DNA from 3 places in the Salinimonas marina genome. Region 3 is predicted to be linked to each of the others. Evidence: predicted binding sites of a transcription regulator. Region 3 holds the regulator's gene; each other region holds the start of a gene.
What was found. Region 3 encodes sigma-54, which starts transcription at its own class of promoters, with help from an activator protein. Its sites were predicted from a motif close to GTTGGCACGNNNNTNGNNT; they were not measured.
Positions count from the first base shown of each region.

Region 1: glnA (glutamate--ammonia ligase) is a predicted target of sigma-54. The motif match lies at 2,763-2,781, and genes of this name have one in related genera.
Region 2: IT774_RS15400 (DUF4168 domain-containing protein) is a predicted target of sigma-54. The motif match lies at 3,583-3,601, and genes of this name have one in related genera.

Region 1 covers NZ_CP064795.1:706,276-712,194, reverse strand. The annotation lists gene IT774_RS03035 (response regulator) at 26-403, opposite strand; gene typA (translational GTPase TypA) at 561-2,396, opposite strand; gene glnA (glutamate--ammonia ligase) at 2,853-4,262, shown strand; gene IT774_RS03020 (DUF4124 domain-containing protein) at 4,412-4,942, shown strand; gene glnL (nitrogen regulation protein NR(II)) at 5,063-5,919, shown strand, end outside.
Region 2 covers NZ_CP064795.1:3,424,631-3,430,549, forward strand. The annotation lists gene IT774_RS17820 (hypothetical protein) at 257-382, shown strand; gene mrcB (penicillin-binding protein 1B) at 450-2,780, opposite strand; gene IT774_RS15400 (DUF4168 domain-containing protein) at 3,120-3,524, opposite strand; gene IT774_RS15405 (lytic murein transglycosylase) at 3,861-5,078, shown strand; gene IT774_RS15410 (ATP-dependent helicase C-terminal domain-containing protein) at 5,123-5,919, opposite strand, start outside.
Region 3 covers NZ_CP064795.1:3,063,225-3,069,143, reverse strand. The annotation lists gene mgtE (magnesium transporter) at 1-1,150, opposite strand, end outside; gene IT774_RS13765 (HPr family phosphocarrier protein) at 1,310-1,582, opposite strand; gene rapZ (RNase adapter RapZ) at 1,579-2,427, opposite strand; gene ptsN (PTS IIA-like nitrogen regulatory protein PtsN) at 2,464-2,907, opposite strand; gene hpf (ribosome hibernation promoting factor) at 2,917-3,204, opposite strand; gene IT774_RS13745 (RNA polymerase factor sigma-54) at 3,236-4,720, opposite strand; gene lptB (LPS export ABC transporter ATP-binding protein) at 4,801-5,526, opposite strand; gene lptA (lipopolysaccharide transport periplasmic protein LptA) at 5,529-5,919, opposite strand, start outside.

The DNA of each region.
Region 1 (5,919 bases), 1.4 Mb from region 3:
TGAGATGGATGGCGGATGAAAGGCTTCACCCAGCCAATATTTCATTGACCTTGGCTATCAGGTCATCAACTTTGAAAGGTTTGGCCACAAACTGAGTGGCACCTGAGCGCCGTGCTTCCAGCACCGTTTCACGGGTAGCATCTGCGGTCAGCAACAAAAAGGGTAACTGCATGCCCTGCTTTCGGCACATTTTTAGCAGTGAAATGCCGTCATAGTCAGGCATCATCTGATCGCTGATAATAAGGGAAAGTGAAGTGTCATCCTGACGCATCAGAAAATCTCTGGCAACTTTACTCTGTGTAAAGCTATGCACCTGGGCACCTAAACGGTCCTCCAATGTCACAGCAATTAATTCCTGTGTAATGGCATCATCATCCACTACCACAATTGAGCAAGATCCCATACCTGCACCAAAATGCTTTTTATTTCCCCTAGCATAACCTCATCCTGCAAATCTAACAATTGTTCTAAAGTTGTACGCCTACAATACCACCCTAATTTCAGGCATAAAAAAACGCCGCAAAAGCGGCGTTTTCAAACTCGTTGGAAAAGTGCGTTATTTAGCCCTTTTTCTCACGTGAATTACGCTTACGTTCGTTTTCGGTTAAGAACCGCTTACGAATACGGATGCTTTTCGGCGTCACTTCCACCAGCTCATCATCATCGATAAATTCCAGTGCCTGTTCCAGCGTCATAACAATCGGCGGCACCAGGCTCTGCGCTTCATCAGTACCTGAAGCACGCACGTTGGTCAGCTGCTTACCTTTAAGGGCATTAACTGTTAAGTCGTTGTCACGGCTATGAATACCAATAACCATGCCTTCGTAAACCTCAACACCATGACCGATAAACATACGGCCACGCTCTTGCAGGTTAAACAATGCGTTAGTCAGCGCTTTACCGGCCGCATTAGCAATCAATACACCATTTTTACGCTGACCAATTTTGCCGCCTTTGTGCAAACCGTAATGGTCAAATGTATGGTACAGCAGACCAGACCCTGAGGTCAGAGTTAAGAACTCGGTCTGGAAGCCAATCAGGCCACGACTTGGGATCATAAAGTCCATGCGAACACGGCCTTTGCCATCCGGCGACATATCTGTCAGTTCAGCTTTACGATAACCCAGTTGTTCCATGATAGAACCCTGGTCTTCTTCCTGACAATCTACCGTCAGGGTTTCGAAAGGTTCCAGCAAGTTGCCATCTTCATCTTCTTTGATGATAACTTCAGGACGCGAAACCGCCAGCTCGTAACCTTCACGACGCATGTTTTCAATCAAGATACCCAGGTGCAGTTCACCACGACCTGAAACCCGGAACTTATCAGGGTTTTCGGTTTCTTCAACACGCAGGGCTACGTTGTGTACCAACTCATCCTGTAAACGGTCAAAGATATTACGTGAAGTTACATATTTTCCTTCACGACCAGAAAACGGTGAGGTGTTTACCTGGAAGGTCATGGTCACGGTAGGCTCATCCACTGTTAACGCGGGCATTGCTTCAACCGCATTAACATCACAGATGGTGTCAGAGATTTTCAGCTCGCCCAGCCCGGTGATGGCAATAATATCACCGGCATTTGCAATTTCTGCTTCCTGACGCTGCAGACCCAGATAGGTTAGAACCTGGCCCACCTTTCCATTACGTTTGTCGCCATCGGCATTGACAATAGTAACCTGCTGACCGGTTTTTACTTTACCACGCGCGATACGACCTACACCGATGACGCCAACATAAGAGTTGTAATCCAGCTGTGAGATCTGCATCTGGAACGGACCTTCAGGGTCTGTATTCGGCGCATCTACCTGGTCTACGATGGTTTGGAACAACGGCGTCATATCGGTGCCGGTAGTGTCTGAATCCATCGCGGCCCAGCCGTTTAGTGCTGAGGCGTACACAATCTGGAAGTCCAGTTGTTCATCAGTAGCACCCAGGTTGTCAAATAGGTCAAAAACCTGATCGATTACCCAGTCAGGACGAGCGCCTGGCTTGTCGATTTTATTTACCACTACAATTGGCTTCAAGCCCTGGGCAAACGCTTTTTGAGTTACAAAGCGAGTTTGCGGCATAGGACCTTCCTGAGCATCAACCAGCAGCAGCACAGAGTCGGCCATTGACATTACCCGCTCTACTTCACCACCAAAGTCGGCGTGTCCGGGAGTGTCAACAATATTAATATGGTAATCCTGCCAATTGATTGCAGTGTTCTTGGCCAGGATTGTGATGCCGCGCTCTTTCTCGATATCGTTGGAATCCATGATGCGCTCTTCGGCTTCACCACGGCTTTCCAGCGTACCAGACTGCTGTAGCAATTTATCGACCAGGGTGGTTTTGCCGTGGTCAACGTGCGCGATGATCGCAATGTTTCTTAACTTCGAAATATCGTACGTGTTCATTAGGTTTGTGCCTGTATAGCTGCCCGGACTGAGATTGGCGCCCGGCTAAAGAGTTGAAATTCTTGCAGAGGTAAAAAATGTGCGCGGATTGTACAGAAAATTTACTGTCTTTGCGCTTCTTTTTTTACGATCTTTGCATATCTCTGACAATATGCAACTAAAGTTAAAAGAATTTTGAGGGGATGATGAACCACACCCCCCGTTTTGCACTGGTTTTGTCAGTCTCATCAAACACCTGGACCGTGCAGCATAGAAAAAAAAGCTGTTATGCACCAAGATAGCGCCGCAATGCTCCAATTTGGTGCAATCCGAATTTGTAAGTGTTGCGTAACTTGCTTGTATCCCGTGTTATTCAGGCCTTAGATTACTGGCACGAATATCGCTAGGTCTTTTTATCAATACTGACAGGGTAATTTATCCGGCCCTGCATTTTTACATCTATACCTGGAGGAAACGATGTCAATAGAAAAGGCATTAGAGCTGATTGAAGAAAGTGAAGCAAAATTTATCGATATGCGCTTCACCGATACAGCAGGCAAGGAACAACATGTTTCTATTCCTGCGGCTCAGGTTGACGAAGAGTTTTTTGAAGAAGGCAAAATGTTTGATGGCTCTTCAATTGCCGGCTGGAAAGGAATTAACGAATCAGACATGGTATTGATGCCGGATGCCGATTCTGTGGTTCTGGACCCTTTTGCAGAAGAAACCCAAATTAATGTGCGCTGTAATATCGTTGAACCAATGACGATGGAAGGGTATGAGCGTGACCCACGTTCTGTGGCATATCGCGCCGAAGAATACCTGAAATCCACCGGTATTGGCGATACGGCCTTTTTCGGTCCTGAGCCGGAGTTTTTCCTGTTTGATGATGTTCGGTTCCATACCGACATTTCCGGTTCATTTTACAAAATCGATTCTTCTGAAGCCAAATGGAATTCCGGGGCCGACTTTGAAGGTGGCAACATGGGTCACCGTCCTGGTGTAAAGGGCGGTTATTTCCCGGTACCCCCGGTAGACTCAAGCCACGATACCCGCGCGGCGATGTGTCTGGTAATGGAAGAGATGGGCCTGACTATCGAAGCACATCACCACGAAGTCGCCACTGCCGGTCAAAACGAAATTGCCTGTGAGTTTAATACTCTGGTGAAAAAAGCCGATGAGCTGCAAATCTACAAGTACGTAGTACACAATGTGGCACATGCTTACGGGCAAACCGCAACCTTTATGCCAAAACCATTGGTTGGGGATAACGGCTCGGGAATGCACGTTCACATGTCCATCGCCAAAGATGGTAAGAATGTCTTCGCTGGTGACAAATATGCAGGTCTGTCTGAAGAAGCGCTGTATTACATTGGCGGTATCATCAAGCACGCCCGTGCCCTGAATGCGTTTACCAATGCGTCAACCAACTCGTACAAGCGTCTGGTACCTGGATTTGAAGCCCCGGTTATGCTGGCTTATTCAGCGCGTAACCGCTCGGCATCGATTCGTATTCCCTATGTGACCAGCGATAAAGCACGTCGTATTGAAGTACGCTTCCCGGATCCAACCGCGAACCCGTACCTGGCGTTCTCAGCGCTGCTGATGGCCGGTCTGGACGGCATCAAAAACAAGATCCATCCTGGCGATGCTATGGATAAAGACTTATATGATCTGCCAGCAGAAGAAGCTAAGGATATTCCCACGGTAGCGAGTTCATTTGAAATGGCGCTGGAAGCACTGGACAATGACCGTGAATTCCTGAAAGCCGGCGGCGTTATGACCGATGATATGATTGATGCCTACATCGATCTTAAATCTGAAGATGTGACCAAGCTGCGTATGACCACGCATCCTGTTGAGTTTGATATGTACTACAGCCTGTAACAGATTGTAAGCCATAAAGAATTAAAGCCCGCTTAACCGCGGGCTTTTTTGTGTTTGCTCCGGCCATACCGCTAAACACAAATGTGATAGGAACCAGACAGTATTCGTACTAAGATTAATGAGTACCACTACACTATCAGGACAACGCCATGAAGTTGCGCATCGCCATATTTGTTATTTTCAACTGGTGCTATATGCCCCACGTAACGGCTCAGGTTTATAAAGTCGAAAAAGAAGATGGCACAGTCGTCTTCACTGACACGCCCGCCGCTGCCGACAGTAAAACGGTGACCTTTGATGCCAAAACTTCTAATATAACGCCAACTTTGCCTGGCAAGGCGCCGGCAGCGCCGACCCCGCAGCCTCAGAAAAAAGTTCGTTACACCATTAATATTGCCAGTCCAGCCCCCGAGGCCACCATCCGCAATAATAAAGGTAAGGTGTCTATTGTCGCTTCCGCCTCTCCCAAACCTGTGGGCCGCTATCAGCTTACCCTGGACGATAAGGTTATCAAGCAAAATAGCAGTGGCTCGTTTGCTCTGTCAGGCGTACCCCGCGGCGCTCACACCTTTCAAATTCAGTTACTGGGTAATAAGGGCAAGACTCTTGCATCGTCAAAGACACAAACCTTTTACATGCATCAGGCCTCGGCCCTTATCAATCAGGGCTCCGCTCAGTAGCCGACTCGTACAATTCGGGCTGAGCATGCCCGGTGAAAAACGTAAACCCCTGGCCAGGTGACACACGCCAGTGTCTTTACGCTATAATGCACCAGATTAGTGCAAGGAGATTTCACCCTCATGCCCGGTTTCGAAACCGCCCCGGCTCAATTACTGGATAACCTCAACACCATCTTAGTGATGGTGGATAACGAACTGAACATCGTCTATGTCAATCAGGCCGGTGAGGCGTTATTTGCCACCGGCGTGAAACAGCTTTACGGCCACCCCCTCTACGATTTTTTTATGCCTGGTACCATTCAGCGCGCCCGCCTGCGCGCCGCCTTACGCTGGGCCGAAGACTTTACCGAAAATGAAGTTAGTCTGACATTTCGTGACAACCGCTCAGTATTGGTGGATCTTACCGTTACCAACCTGCAAACCGAGCACGGTCACCGGTTGTTATTTGAGGTCCGTAAAATTGATCAGCAAAAACGTATTTCCCGGGAAACCCAGCAAAACGCCCAGCATTTTGCCGCGCGGGAACTGGTGCGGGGACTGGCCCATGAAATCAAAAATCCGTTAGGGGGTATTCGCGGCGCCGCCCAGCTTCTGGAAAAAATGCTTGAACAGCCGGACCACCGGGAGTTTACGCAGATGATTGTGGAACAGTCAGATCGGCTGCGAAGCCTGGTGGATCGTCTGTTAGGCCCCAATGCCCTGCCCCAGCGACAATGGTGCAACCTGCATCAGACCCTGGAACGGGTGCGCAACCTGATGAAAGTGGATGCCGAAACCCCGATTACGCTTGTTCGTGATTATGACCCGAGCATTCCGGATATTCATATTGACCCGGATATGATTCAGCAGGCGGTACTCAATATTGTTCGCAACAGTGTGCAGGCGCTGAGTCAGGCCCAAACTGACACCCCAAAAATTTGTCTGATCAGCCGAATAGAGCGCCAGATGACCATCCAGGGCATACGTTATCCGTTAGT
Region 2 (5,919 bases), 360 kb from region 3:
CTTTCTCGATGCCTTATCCACTAAAAAGTAGCGATTTAGGCATCGGGCTGTCCCACCTATCCCCGGCATGAATATTTTTACTTAAAAATCATACCGTTAAAATATAACTTCGAGATGGCACAACTATCGCTATGGTCTATGCAACTAAACAATAAATTGCCCACCGATAACACAATACGGGCATTAACCGTTGGTATTGGCAGACCCGGATTAGGTCTGATTGTTGTTGCCAGCACAGGGTTTAAGTGAGGCCACTATGATTAGCTATACCGCCGTATTTTTAGCCGCTATGGCACCGCTGGTGGCGTTTGCCGCCAGCGCGGTCATTTTCAGCAGCATATACAAACTGATGGGGCGCCGTAAACACGCCTGCGCCAACTGACTTTGTCACTCCCCAGGGACCTCGCCCTTATCCGGTTTGTTGAACAGACCAGATAAGGGCCTTTTTGCTAAAACCAGCGTTCCCACCAGCTTTTTTCTTTTTCGTCGCCCGATGAATCTATTGCTTTACCCCGACAGTCTGTGCGTGGTGGCGGCAACACCTCTAAAATAGCCGGTACACTCAGTGAGTCCGGGCATCCGGCCACAATTACTTCGCCGGTTTTCTGATTAAAGTGGGCAATTCCCAGGCCTCTGGGAAAACGACGGGACAATGATTTGGGCGCCTGCATCTTCTGATAATTGATAAACACCGGCAGCGCGCCACTGGCGCCGGTCAGATTAACCGACTGGTTGTCATCGTTGCCTACCCAGACGGTGCTGACATTATTACGGTCAAAGCCACTAAACCAGCTGTCGCGATAATCATCGGTGGTACCGGTTTTCCCCGCCATATTAATCCGTGGGAACGCCCGTCCCAGTTGTTTAGCGGTGCCCTCACGGGTTACTTTAAACAACCCATAATTGAGCAGATAGGTGGCGGCTTCATCCGCCCTCTGGGCGTAAAACTCAGCATGTTTCCACAATAGCTTATCGTTGGCCGACACCACGGCCGATACCGTATGCAGCGGGATGTAGCGCCCATTGTTAGAAATAGTCTGATACATCTGATTGGTCTGTAACGGTGACATACTCATTGACCCCAGGGTTAAGGCCGGCACTTTACGCATATCGGTTTCAACGCCGAGTCGTTTTACGGTGTTGATGACTTTATCCAGCCCTACCTCCATCCCCAGGTTCACGGTGGGCACGTTTAGAGACTCCACCAAAGAGGTGATGAGCGGTACCTGTTCCCGAAATTCTTTATCATAATTGCGCGGCGACCATAGCTTGCCATCGCGGCTTTTCAGGGTGAGAGGTCTATCTTCCAGCGGCGTCGCCAGATTGTATTGGGTCGGGTCTTCAAGTGCACTTAAATAGACCGCCGGTTTTATTAATGACCCCACCTGGCGTCTGGCATCCAGCGCGCGGTTGAAGCCATTGTAATCGGTTTGCCGTGAGCCGACGATGGCCCGCACTTCACCACTGCTGATGTTTGTCACCACCATGGCCCCTTCCAGTTTGGCTTTACGGTCCTGCTGTAACTTATCCAGGGTCTGGGTCAGTGCCGCTTCAGCGCGTCGCTGGGCATAGATATCCAGCGTGGTAAAGACCTTTACCCCGGAGTCCCGCAAGGAAGGATCGGCCAGAATCTGTTGTAATTCATTACGGACCTTTTGCATAAACGCAGGATGTTTGCCACTGGCCAGGCTCGCGCCCGAAGCCAGTTTTAAAGGCATCTCCAGATAGCGCTGATAATCTTTACTGCCGATTTCGTTGGCTTCAAACAACAGTCGTAAAATCAGGTTTCGACGTTCCAGCACCCGGTCCGGATGGCGGCGTGGATTATAATAGGAAGGCCCTTTTATCATTGCCACCAGGGTCGCAATTTCAGGTACATTCAGCTCAGTGGCCGGTCGGTCAAAAAAGTAATAGCTGGCCAGACCGAAACCATGCACCGCCGTTTCGCCATCCTGGGCCAGAAACACCTCATTCATGTACGCCTGTAAAATTTCAGATTTGCTGTAGCGGGCATCAATAATGATGGCCATTACCGCTTCTTTGGCTTTGCGAACCAGCGATTGCTCAAGGGTAAGAAATAAATTTTTCACCAGTTGCTGGGTTAAGGTACTGCCGCCCTGGACGGTCCTCCCGGCTTTAATATTGGCAATCAATGCCCGTAATATCGATAAGGGGGCGACCCCATGATGATCATAAAAATCGCGATCTTCGACCAGCGTCAGGGTTTTAGGCAACATGGGCGGCACGGTATCAAGATTCAGCAGCATCCGATCTTCACGCAGACTACTTACCAGGCGGGTGACCAGCCAGGGCTCAAGACGCACAGTGCCTACTTTTTTGCCGGCCGTATTATCGGTAATGGAGCCGATTCGATTACCCTGCCAGGCAATAGTCAGCTTGCGCATGCCCTGGGCGCCATCGACAAACTGAAACGCCCGGCGCATCACTACCAGGGTATTATTCCAGTAGGCGTATTCGCCGCTGCTATCAGGCCGGCTGACTTTGCGGTAACCCAGCAACGACAGCTCATCTAAGACTTCTTCGGGGGTAATTTCCAGGTTTTTGCTCAATATCAGAGGACGGGCGTAAATCTGCGCGGGAACTTCCCATTTATTACCGGTAAAGGTGTGCTTTATCTGCGCATCCAGATAAATCATATACCCGGCCACCAGCACCACCAGGACAATAAACAGCTTAATCAGCAGACCTGAAAACCGGCCTCGTCGCTGAGAATTTTTCGCGTTAGATTTTGCTTTGGGTTTGGTTTGTTTTTTCGCCACTTAAAATGCCTGTCTGATGTCCGCTACGCTAATCCAAAAATAGAATGCCCGACCGCCTGCCGCTACTTTTTGGGGTCGATGAGTATCATAGCATTCTCACCGGGGTGTGCGCAGTGCGCTTATATACACAATGACAACAAAATATGTTCATAAATAGCACGGGTAACTTAATATCAAAAACGCAGACATGCGGGGCAGATGAAAAGGCAAGAAGGAGAGTGAAGTGGGTCTTTAAAGAAAAATGTTCGCAGTGCCCCGACGAAGTTCAGAGACACTGCAAAACACTATTTAACCGCATCAGAAAAAAGCATTCTGAAGCGCCGGATTGAAAAATCCGGGTTAGCTGTTTTCCTGACGGTTTTCACGAGCAATAGTCAGTACCCGCTCACGCAGCTTCTCATCAGTTTGAACCTGTTGCGCGATAGTTGTATAAGTTTCCACGGTCAGGCCGGTTTCTTCAATCTGCTCTACCATTTCAGTTTGAGCTTCTTTTTGAATTTCCTGCGCTTTTTCCGGGCTCTCTACATTTTTAAATTTTGAGTCGTATTTGTTAGCCACATCGCTTACTGCTTCCATTGCCATGGTAAATTTCAGCAAGGTGGTGTCGTCGAAGTTTGCAGACTGCTGTTTCATTTCATCCTGTGCAGGTTGTTGTTGCATAGTATCCTGCTGGGCATTAACAGAAAAAGAAGCACAGCTTGCAATCACGGCACCGGCGGCAATAGTCTTAACAAATTTGTTCATACGTTGACTCCAGGTCAGTTTCGATTTGCCCATGTATAATGAGCGCTCACTAGTACAGAAGCCAATTCCATACCAGGTCTTCATAATTATTTAAAATCATAACGTTATAGAGTTCCACGACGGTAACATGCACATTTGCCCGTGCAAAGTGTCTGTTTATCTCACACCCCGGGCCGGTAAAATTGCGTCACTTTGCGTATTGGTTTAACCGCGCCGGCCTGCTTTTCTTCCCGAAACAGATGAACTAACCCGCGGTGTTGTGCATCAGAAAGTTTTTGTCGCATCGGCGGGCAGCTTTGCGATAGCATGCGGTTACTGGCATTTTAAGGGTATTGTATGAAGCGTTTTCCTGGTAAGACCATGGGCCTGCTCTGGGCCTCGCTACTTGTTTGCGGTGGCGCTGCGGCAGCAGAAAATTTTGAACAGTGTAAAACCCGGCTTTTCAACCAGGCGGTAGCACAAGGGGTTGCCAAATCGGTGGCCACGGAGGCCTTTGACAGCATCAACTATGTGGAACGGGTTATTGAGCTGGATCGCAGTCAGCCAGAATTTGTCACCACGTTTCCATCTTACTACAGCAAACGGGTCACGGACTGGCGCATCAATAAAGGGCGGGAGCTGCTTAAACAGCATCAGCCGCTGTTAACCCGGCTGGAAGATGAATACGGCATTCCCAAGCATTACCTGCTTGCATTCTGGGGTCTGGAGACCAATTTTGGCTCCTACAAAGGTAAGATGCCGGTGCTCAGCTCCTTAGCCACCCTGGCGTGTGATAAGCGCCGTAGCCGGTATTTTACCGGTGAGCTGATGACAGCGCTAAAACTGATTGAACGCGAAAAATTGTCGACCGATGCGATGGTGGGCTCGTGGGCGGGCGCCATGGGACATACTCAGTTTATGCCTTCTGCCTATTACCGTTATGCCACCGATGGTGACAATGACGGTCTGGCTAACTTATGGGAAAGCATTCCCGACGCCCTAACGTCGGCAGCCAACTTTTTAAATAATCTGGGGTGGGAGCCTGGCTTTCGCTGGGGTCGTGAAGTGGTTTTGCCGCAAAACTTCGACTATCGCCAGTCGGGTTACAGCAACCGGCAGTCGGTATCCCAATGGCGACAGGCCGGCCTCACCCGGCCAGGCGACAAGACTCTGCCCGACAGTGAGGTGTCTGCCTATGTGGTGGTCCCTGCCGGTCATCAGGGTCCGGCATTTTTAGCTTATCCTAATTTTCGTACCATCATGCGCTGGAACAATTCTGAATTTTACGCCATCGCAGTAGGCAAACTGGCAGACCAGATTGCCGGAGGAAAGGGCTTAAGCGCCAGCCTGCCGGACCTGCCCGCCTATAGCCGGGATGACATTATGCAATTACAGAAAACCCTCAATAGCAAAGGGTTTGATGTGGGTAAACCCGATGGCATTTTAGGTCCCGCCACCCGCGCCGGGATCCGCGATTATCAGATTGCTAATGACATGGTGGCCGATGGTTTCCCGGCTAAACAAATCATGCAGCAATTAAAAGTGGTTCAGGCTAGCGAAACCTCACCAAACTAGCCGCACCTGTGAATGGAGGCTGGTCTTACTGCTAAGACCGGCCGTTACTGCTGCATCGCCCGTTTGGTTCTGGTGGTGGGCGTCGCGCTGGCCGGATCGTCGGGCCAAAAGTGTTTCGGGTAACGGCCTTTCATTTCTTTTTTAATCTCCTGATAACTGCCTTGCCAGAACTGGCCCAAATCGGCGGTCATTTGTAACGGCCTTCCGGCCGGAGACAGTAACGACACCACCACATTCTGGCGGCCCTGGGCCACACGAATGACCTCAGTTTGGCCATACATTTCCTGCATTCTGACCGCCAGCACCACCTGTCCATCGCTTTGATAATCCAGCGGATGCTGCTGCCCGGAGGGTACGGTATAACGTACCGGCAACAACGTATCCAGCGCCTGTTGCATCGGCCATGGCAGCGACTGTTGTAATCGTTGCTCCCAACCCAGTTCGCTAAGCTGACGCCAGGTGCGACATCGGCTTAGCGCCCGATCAAGGACCGTCGGTTCGATTAAGGCCAATGGGTTATCACTGTCAGGCCAGGCCTGCGGCTCATCAAATGCCTGGGGTTGCGGTAAATGCAGACGGTGGGCCAGAGCCAGACGTTGCAACCACTGCAGCGCCCGGGGCTCCAGCGGCCACTCGGCAACCGGCAGGTTTTGCAGATACGTGCGCCACGCCCGGGTCAGGTGTTTAGGCGTTGGTGCCGGCAGCGGCTTACTCGCTAGTTCAATCGCCGCAAAGCGGTTTACCTGACGGGCCTCCATTCGCTGCTGAACACGGTTATACCCCACCTTCTCAGTTTGATGAAACCGGGCGGCAAACCAGCTTTCCACCTCTGTCTGAGCGA
Region 3 (5,919 bases):
ACAGCGCAATGACCGTGGCAATCAGCACTGCCCAAATCATGCCATTTAAAAAGCCGATGGCGATTTCTTTGCTTATCAGCCATCGCGAGCTACTGGGGTTTACATGCCCCAGGGCCATCCCGCGAATCACCAGGGTCAGCGTCTGGTTACCGGCCACGCCGCCCATACTGGGAACGATGGTATTTAATATCGCCAGCACCGCCAGCTGACTTAAAGTGGCTTCAAACAAATCGCTTACCATAGCCGCCAGCAGCGCCGTGAGCAGATTAACCCCCAGCCAGACCGAGCGGCGCTGAGTACTTTGCCATACCGGGGCGAAAGTATCTTCTTCATCATCCAGACCGGCCATGCTCATCATAGAGTGTTCGGCATCTTCGCGGATAATGTCCACCACGTCATCAATGGTAATACGGCCTACCAGTCGATAATTATCGTCCACTACCGGCGCTGAAAGCCAGTTATAGCGTTCAAACAAGCTGGCAACTTCATCATCAGGCATGTTCACCGGGATCGCCTGGGCTTCCTCATCCATAACCTCTACCACTTTGTCGTCGGGGGCGGCGGTGAGTAAGCGCGCTACGGGGACCGAACCCACCAGATTATCGGTACGGTTTACCACATAGAAGGTATCGGTATTTTCGGGTAAGTTGCCTTTCAGGCGGATATATCGCAACACCACATCTACGCTCACATCGGGACGCAGGGTGATGGTGTCGGTATTCATGATAAAGCCGGCGGTTTCCTCGCCATAAGACAAGGCCTGTTCGGCCCGTAGCCGATCCTGGGTATCCATCGACTGTAAAATATCGCGCAGAACTTCGTCAGGCAGACTGCTCAGAGTTTCTGCCAGGTCATCGGTGTCCATTTCTTCCAGGGCATCGACAACATTATGTGGCATCATTTTAGAAATAATGCCGTTGCGCACTTCTTCAGACAGTTCCTCTAAGATATCGCCATGGGCATCACCGTCTATCAGCTCCCACAGCTCATCCCGGGTCTTGGTGGGGCTGGATTCGAGAATAAGTGCCACATCAGAAGGGGGGAACTCGTGCAGCATCTTGCGCACCGACACAAAACGGCCATCCGCCAGCGCCGCATTCAGCGTGCGAAGCTGGCTCTGTGCAAATTTTGATTCTAGCGCTTCTGCCACAAATAAAACCTTATTAAGGAAACATAATCCTGATGCAGAACAAACCCCAGCAGGTTAAGCGGATACCGCGCCCGCATTGTTTATTCTGGTTGCAGCGAAAACCTGCACCTACTTACCCAGGGCGATACCACCTCACTTTCAGTGGACATGCCGCCCGGGTTATTCTGCCTCGTTAAATCTGCCGACAATAAGCGCTTCGATAGCACTCATGGCCGCTTCGGCATCCGGGCCTTCACACACTACTTTGACCTGCTCACCCTGATGGCTCTCCAGCATCATCAGCCCCAGCACACTATGGGCCTCGGCGCTTTTCTCTTCTTTTATCAGGGTGATTTGGGCATCAAACTGATTGGCCAGTTGCACCAGCTGCGTCGCCGCGCGGGCATGCAAACCCAGCTTATTCACAATAGTCAGTTGTTTTTCGACGGTCATTCTTTGTTGAGCTCCCGATGACGTATCTGCACATCCGGATGAATGTCACGGAATGTTTTGGCCAGGGTTTCTGACACAAATACTGAGCGATGCTGACCACCGGTGCAGCCGATAGCAACGGTCACATAACTGCGGTTGTTGCGCTCCAGGTGCGGTAACCAGGTGGTGATCAGATTCTGTATCTGCCAGATGAATTTGGTGACAATGGGCTGGGCGCCTAAAAAGACTTCCACCGGGCCGTCCAGGCCGGTTAAATGCTTCAAATCCGGTTCCCAGTGGGGATTAGGTAAAAAGCGGGCGTCAAACACATAATCAGCGTCTTTAGGAATGCCGTGTTTAAAGCCAAAGGATTCAAATACCAGCACCAGTCTGGAGCTTTTTTTACCCAGTATTCGTTCACGAATAAGCTCAGCCAACTGATGAATCGACAATGAGTCAGTATCAATGTATAAGTCAGCGCGCTCGGCGATGGGGGCCAGTAGCTCCCGCTCAGTATGGATCGCTTCGGCCAACGACTTTTTCAACCGGGCCAATGGATGTAACCGGCGGGTTTCGCTGAATCGTTTCACCAGAATATCATCACTGGCATCAATATAAACGATGGTCATGGACCAGGATTCGGGCAGGTAATCGAGAATTTCAACCAGTTCGGTAGGATCTTCAGGCAGATTTCGAACATCAATGCTTACTGCCACCTGGTCAAATTGTTCTGACACCGAGTGCGTCAGGGCAGGCAGTAAATTGACCGGGATATTATCAACACAATAGTAACCCAAATCTTCCAGGGCCCGCAGTGCTACTGACTTGCCAGACCCGGAACGACCGCTGATAATAATAAGCTTCAAAGCGCTGCTCCATGATATACGCGTTAGCGAAGGATGTTATTGTAAAGCGGCGAAAATGTCATCACCTGTTTGCGCCCGGCGAATGGCTTTTACGGTATCTTTGTCGCTGAGTTTCCCTGCGACCATGGCCAGGGTCTGTAAGTGACCTTCGGTTTGTTCCTCTGGCACCAGCAGGGTAAAGAAAATATCTACAGGTTTGTTGTCAATGGCATCAAAATCGATGGCAGGATCACTGGTCACCACTATGGCAATCACCCGGTCCAGACCCGGTAAACGGCCATGAGGTAACGCAATGCCGTTACCAATACCGGTGCTGCCCATTTTTTCCCGGGACATCAGGGCGTTCATGACCGCAGTTTCATCCACTTCGGGATTGTTGTCAGAAGCGATGCCACTGATGACTTCCAGAATACGCTTTTTACTATTGCACTGGACCGCACATTTTGTGCGGTCCAGGCTTATGATGGCTTGTATATCCATAGTGACAGACTAATGTTTTTTCAGTTTTTCCTTATGCTTGATAACCTGCCTATCCAGTTTATCGACCATGCTATCAATGGCTGCATACATATCGGTATTTTCTGACGAAGCAAAGACTTCTGCTCCACTTAGGTGAACCGTAGCTTCCGCTTTCTGCGTTATCTTTTCCACGTTCAAAATAACATGAACATTGGAAATATGGTCAAAATGGCGCTCCAGCTTACTGAATTTTGTATCGACATAATTACGCAAAGAGTCAGTGATCTCAATATGATGACCAGTAAGATTGATTTGCATAGTTCGCCTTCCTTATTGTGAGCTAGCCTTATTAAATCAGGCTTTTGCGTTGGTTCGACGGTGGGATCGATAACGATTCCCGATATTTTGCAATTGTCCGCCGGGCAACTTTTATTCCTTGCTCGGCCAACACATCTGCAATTTTGCTATCGCTAAGTGGCTTGCTGGGTGTTTCAGCCGCCACCAGCTTTTTAATCAGGGCCCGTATGGCGGTGGAAGAACACTCGCCGCCAGACTCCGTAGCCACATGGCTTGAGAAGAAATATTTCAGCTCAAAGATACCACGAGGGGTGTGCATATACTTCTGGGTCGTGACCCGGGAAATCGTTGATTCGTGCATGTCCACCATCTCGGCAACATCATTCAGCACCATGGGCTTCATCATCTCGGGCCCATGTTCAAAAAAGCCCATTTGTTGCTGCACAATACAATTCGCCACCTTCAGCAGCGTATCATTACGCGACTCGAGGCTTTTGATAAACCATTTTGCTTCCTGCATATGCGAACGAATAAACTGCGAATCACTGCTGTTGCGAGCCCGCCGGCTCATCGCAGCGTATTGTTGATTTACGCTCAGTTTTGGCAAACTGTCCGGATTTAGCTCTACTGACCAGCGGCCATTCTTTTTGGCTACCGACACATCCGGAATCACATACTCAGGTTCTTTGGTGATCAGCGCACTGCCAGGACGAGGATTCAGGGTTTGCAGTAACCGCATAGCCTCTCGCAGCTGATCTTCTTTGAGCTTACTTTTGCGCATCAGGGTGCGGTAGTCTTTACTGCTCAGTAAATCAGAGTAATCCTCAATCAGGCTGCGGGCTTCTTCCAGCCAGGGGGTATCAGGGGCAAACTGGCGTAATTGCACCAGCAGACATTCCTGGGGAGTGCGTGAGCCGGAACCTAAAGGATCAAACAACTGGATGCGCTTTAACACACACTCCACTTCATCTTCTTCCACCGGCTCTTCGGTTTCATCGCTGTTCACGCTTTGCAGAATTTCTTCCACCGATACAGTCAGATACCCTGACTCATCAATTGAGTCGATAATCGCCATCGCGATGGCGCGATCTGTTTCTGAAAAGTGGGTGAGGCGCATTTGCCACAGCAGGTGAGCCTGAATGTCATCAGTGGTTTCACCCTGAAATACCTGGTCTTCGTCACTGCCAGGCCCCGGAGCCGGGGCTGAAGAGGCGGAATAATACTCATCCCAGGTGCTGTCGATAGGCAGCTCGTCCGGCAAATCATTTTTCTCCAGCGCTTCGCCAGAGTCCATGTTGTCACCGGCCGTAGCGGAGGCCTCGATATTGTCGGAATCGCTGTTGCTGTCCTGGTTGTTTTTCTCTGCCCCGTCGTTGTCACTACTTTCATCTACTTCCAGCAAAGGGTTTGAGTCCAGCGCTTCCTGAATCTCCTGCTGAAGGTCGAGTGTCGACAACTGCAATAGCCGAATGGCCTGCTGCAGTTGCGGGGTCATAGTTAACTGTTGACTAAATTTTAGCTGTAAAGATGGTTTCATCTACGTCTTATTTTAAACTCGGGTGCATGTGTAAGTTTTCCGGTGAAACACCGGGTATAAGATCATCCCTAATACCCACACTATAGCTTGAATTGTTCACCAAGGTATACATCACGCACTTTCTGGTTGCTTAATACTTGCTCCGCACTGCCTTGCGCGATGAGCTCTCCATGACTAACGATGTAGGCTTCCTCACATACATCCAGGGTTTCCCGTACGTTATGGTCGGTAATGAGGATCCCAATGCCCCGGTCACGTAAATGCTGAATAATCTTTTTTATATCATTGACTGAGATTGGATCAACACCGGCAAATGGTTCATCCAACAGAATGAACTGCGGATTAGCGGCCAGTGCCCGGGCAATTTCCACCCGTCGACGCTCGCCGCCGGACAAACTCATACCAGTACTATTACGTATATGGTTGATATTAAATTCATCAAGTAGGGCATCAGCTTCTTCTTCACGTTTTTGTGAATCCAAATCGCTGCGGGTTTGTAAAATCGCCATGATATTTTCGTGAACTGTCAGTTTTCGAAAAATAGAGGCTTCCTGCGGCAGGTAGCCAATCCCCTGACGGGCACGTTCATGCATCGGCTGATGCGTGAGTTCGTTATCATCGATGGTGATTTTGCCTTTATCCAGCGCGACCAGGCCCACAATCATGTAAAACGTGGTGGTTTTACCTGCGCCGTTGGGGCCAAGCAAACCCACAATCTGACCGGTGGATACCGACAGACTGACATCCAGTACCACCTGTCGGGATTTATACGATTTTGCCAGGTTCCGGGCTGTCAGTGTTGCCATACTTATTTGTCACCTTGCGTATCATTCTTACCGTCGGTGTCACCCTGCTTGTCCTCAGACTCATCACTTAATTTTTTTACCGCCTGCGGACGAAATACGGTGGTGACCCGGCTATCATCATTGCCGTCACTGCTGGTCGCCATCAATTGTTCTTTCATCATGTCATAAGTAATGCTGTCGCCACTGACCATGCTGCTATTTTGTTTTATCTGGGCATTACCGCGCATGGAAATGGTCCGTTTATTCACTTCATAGCGAAGTTCATTGGCTTGGGCGGTGACCTTGCTGCCATCATCCATGGTTTGGGAATAGCGGGCAGGTTTGCCGCGGGCAATCATAATTTCTTTACCTTCACCCTGCTTGGCATTGACCTCAACCTCATCGGCTTCGATG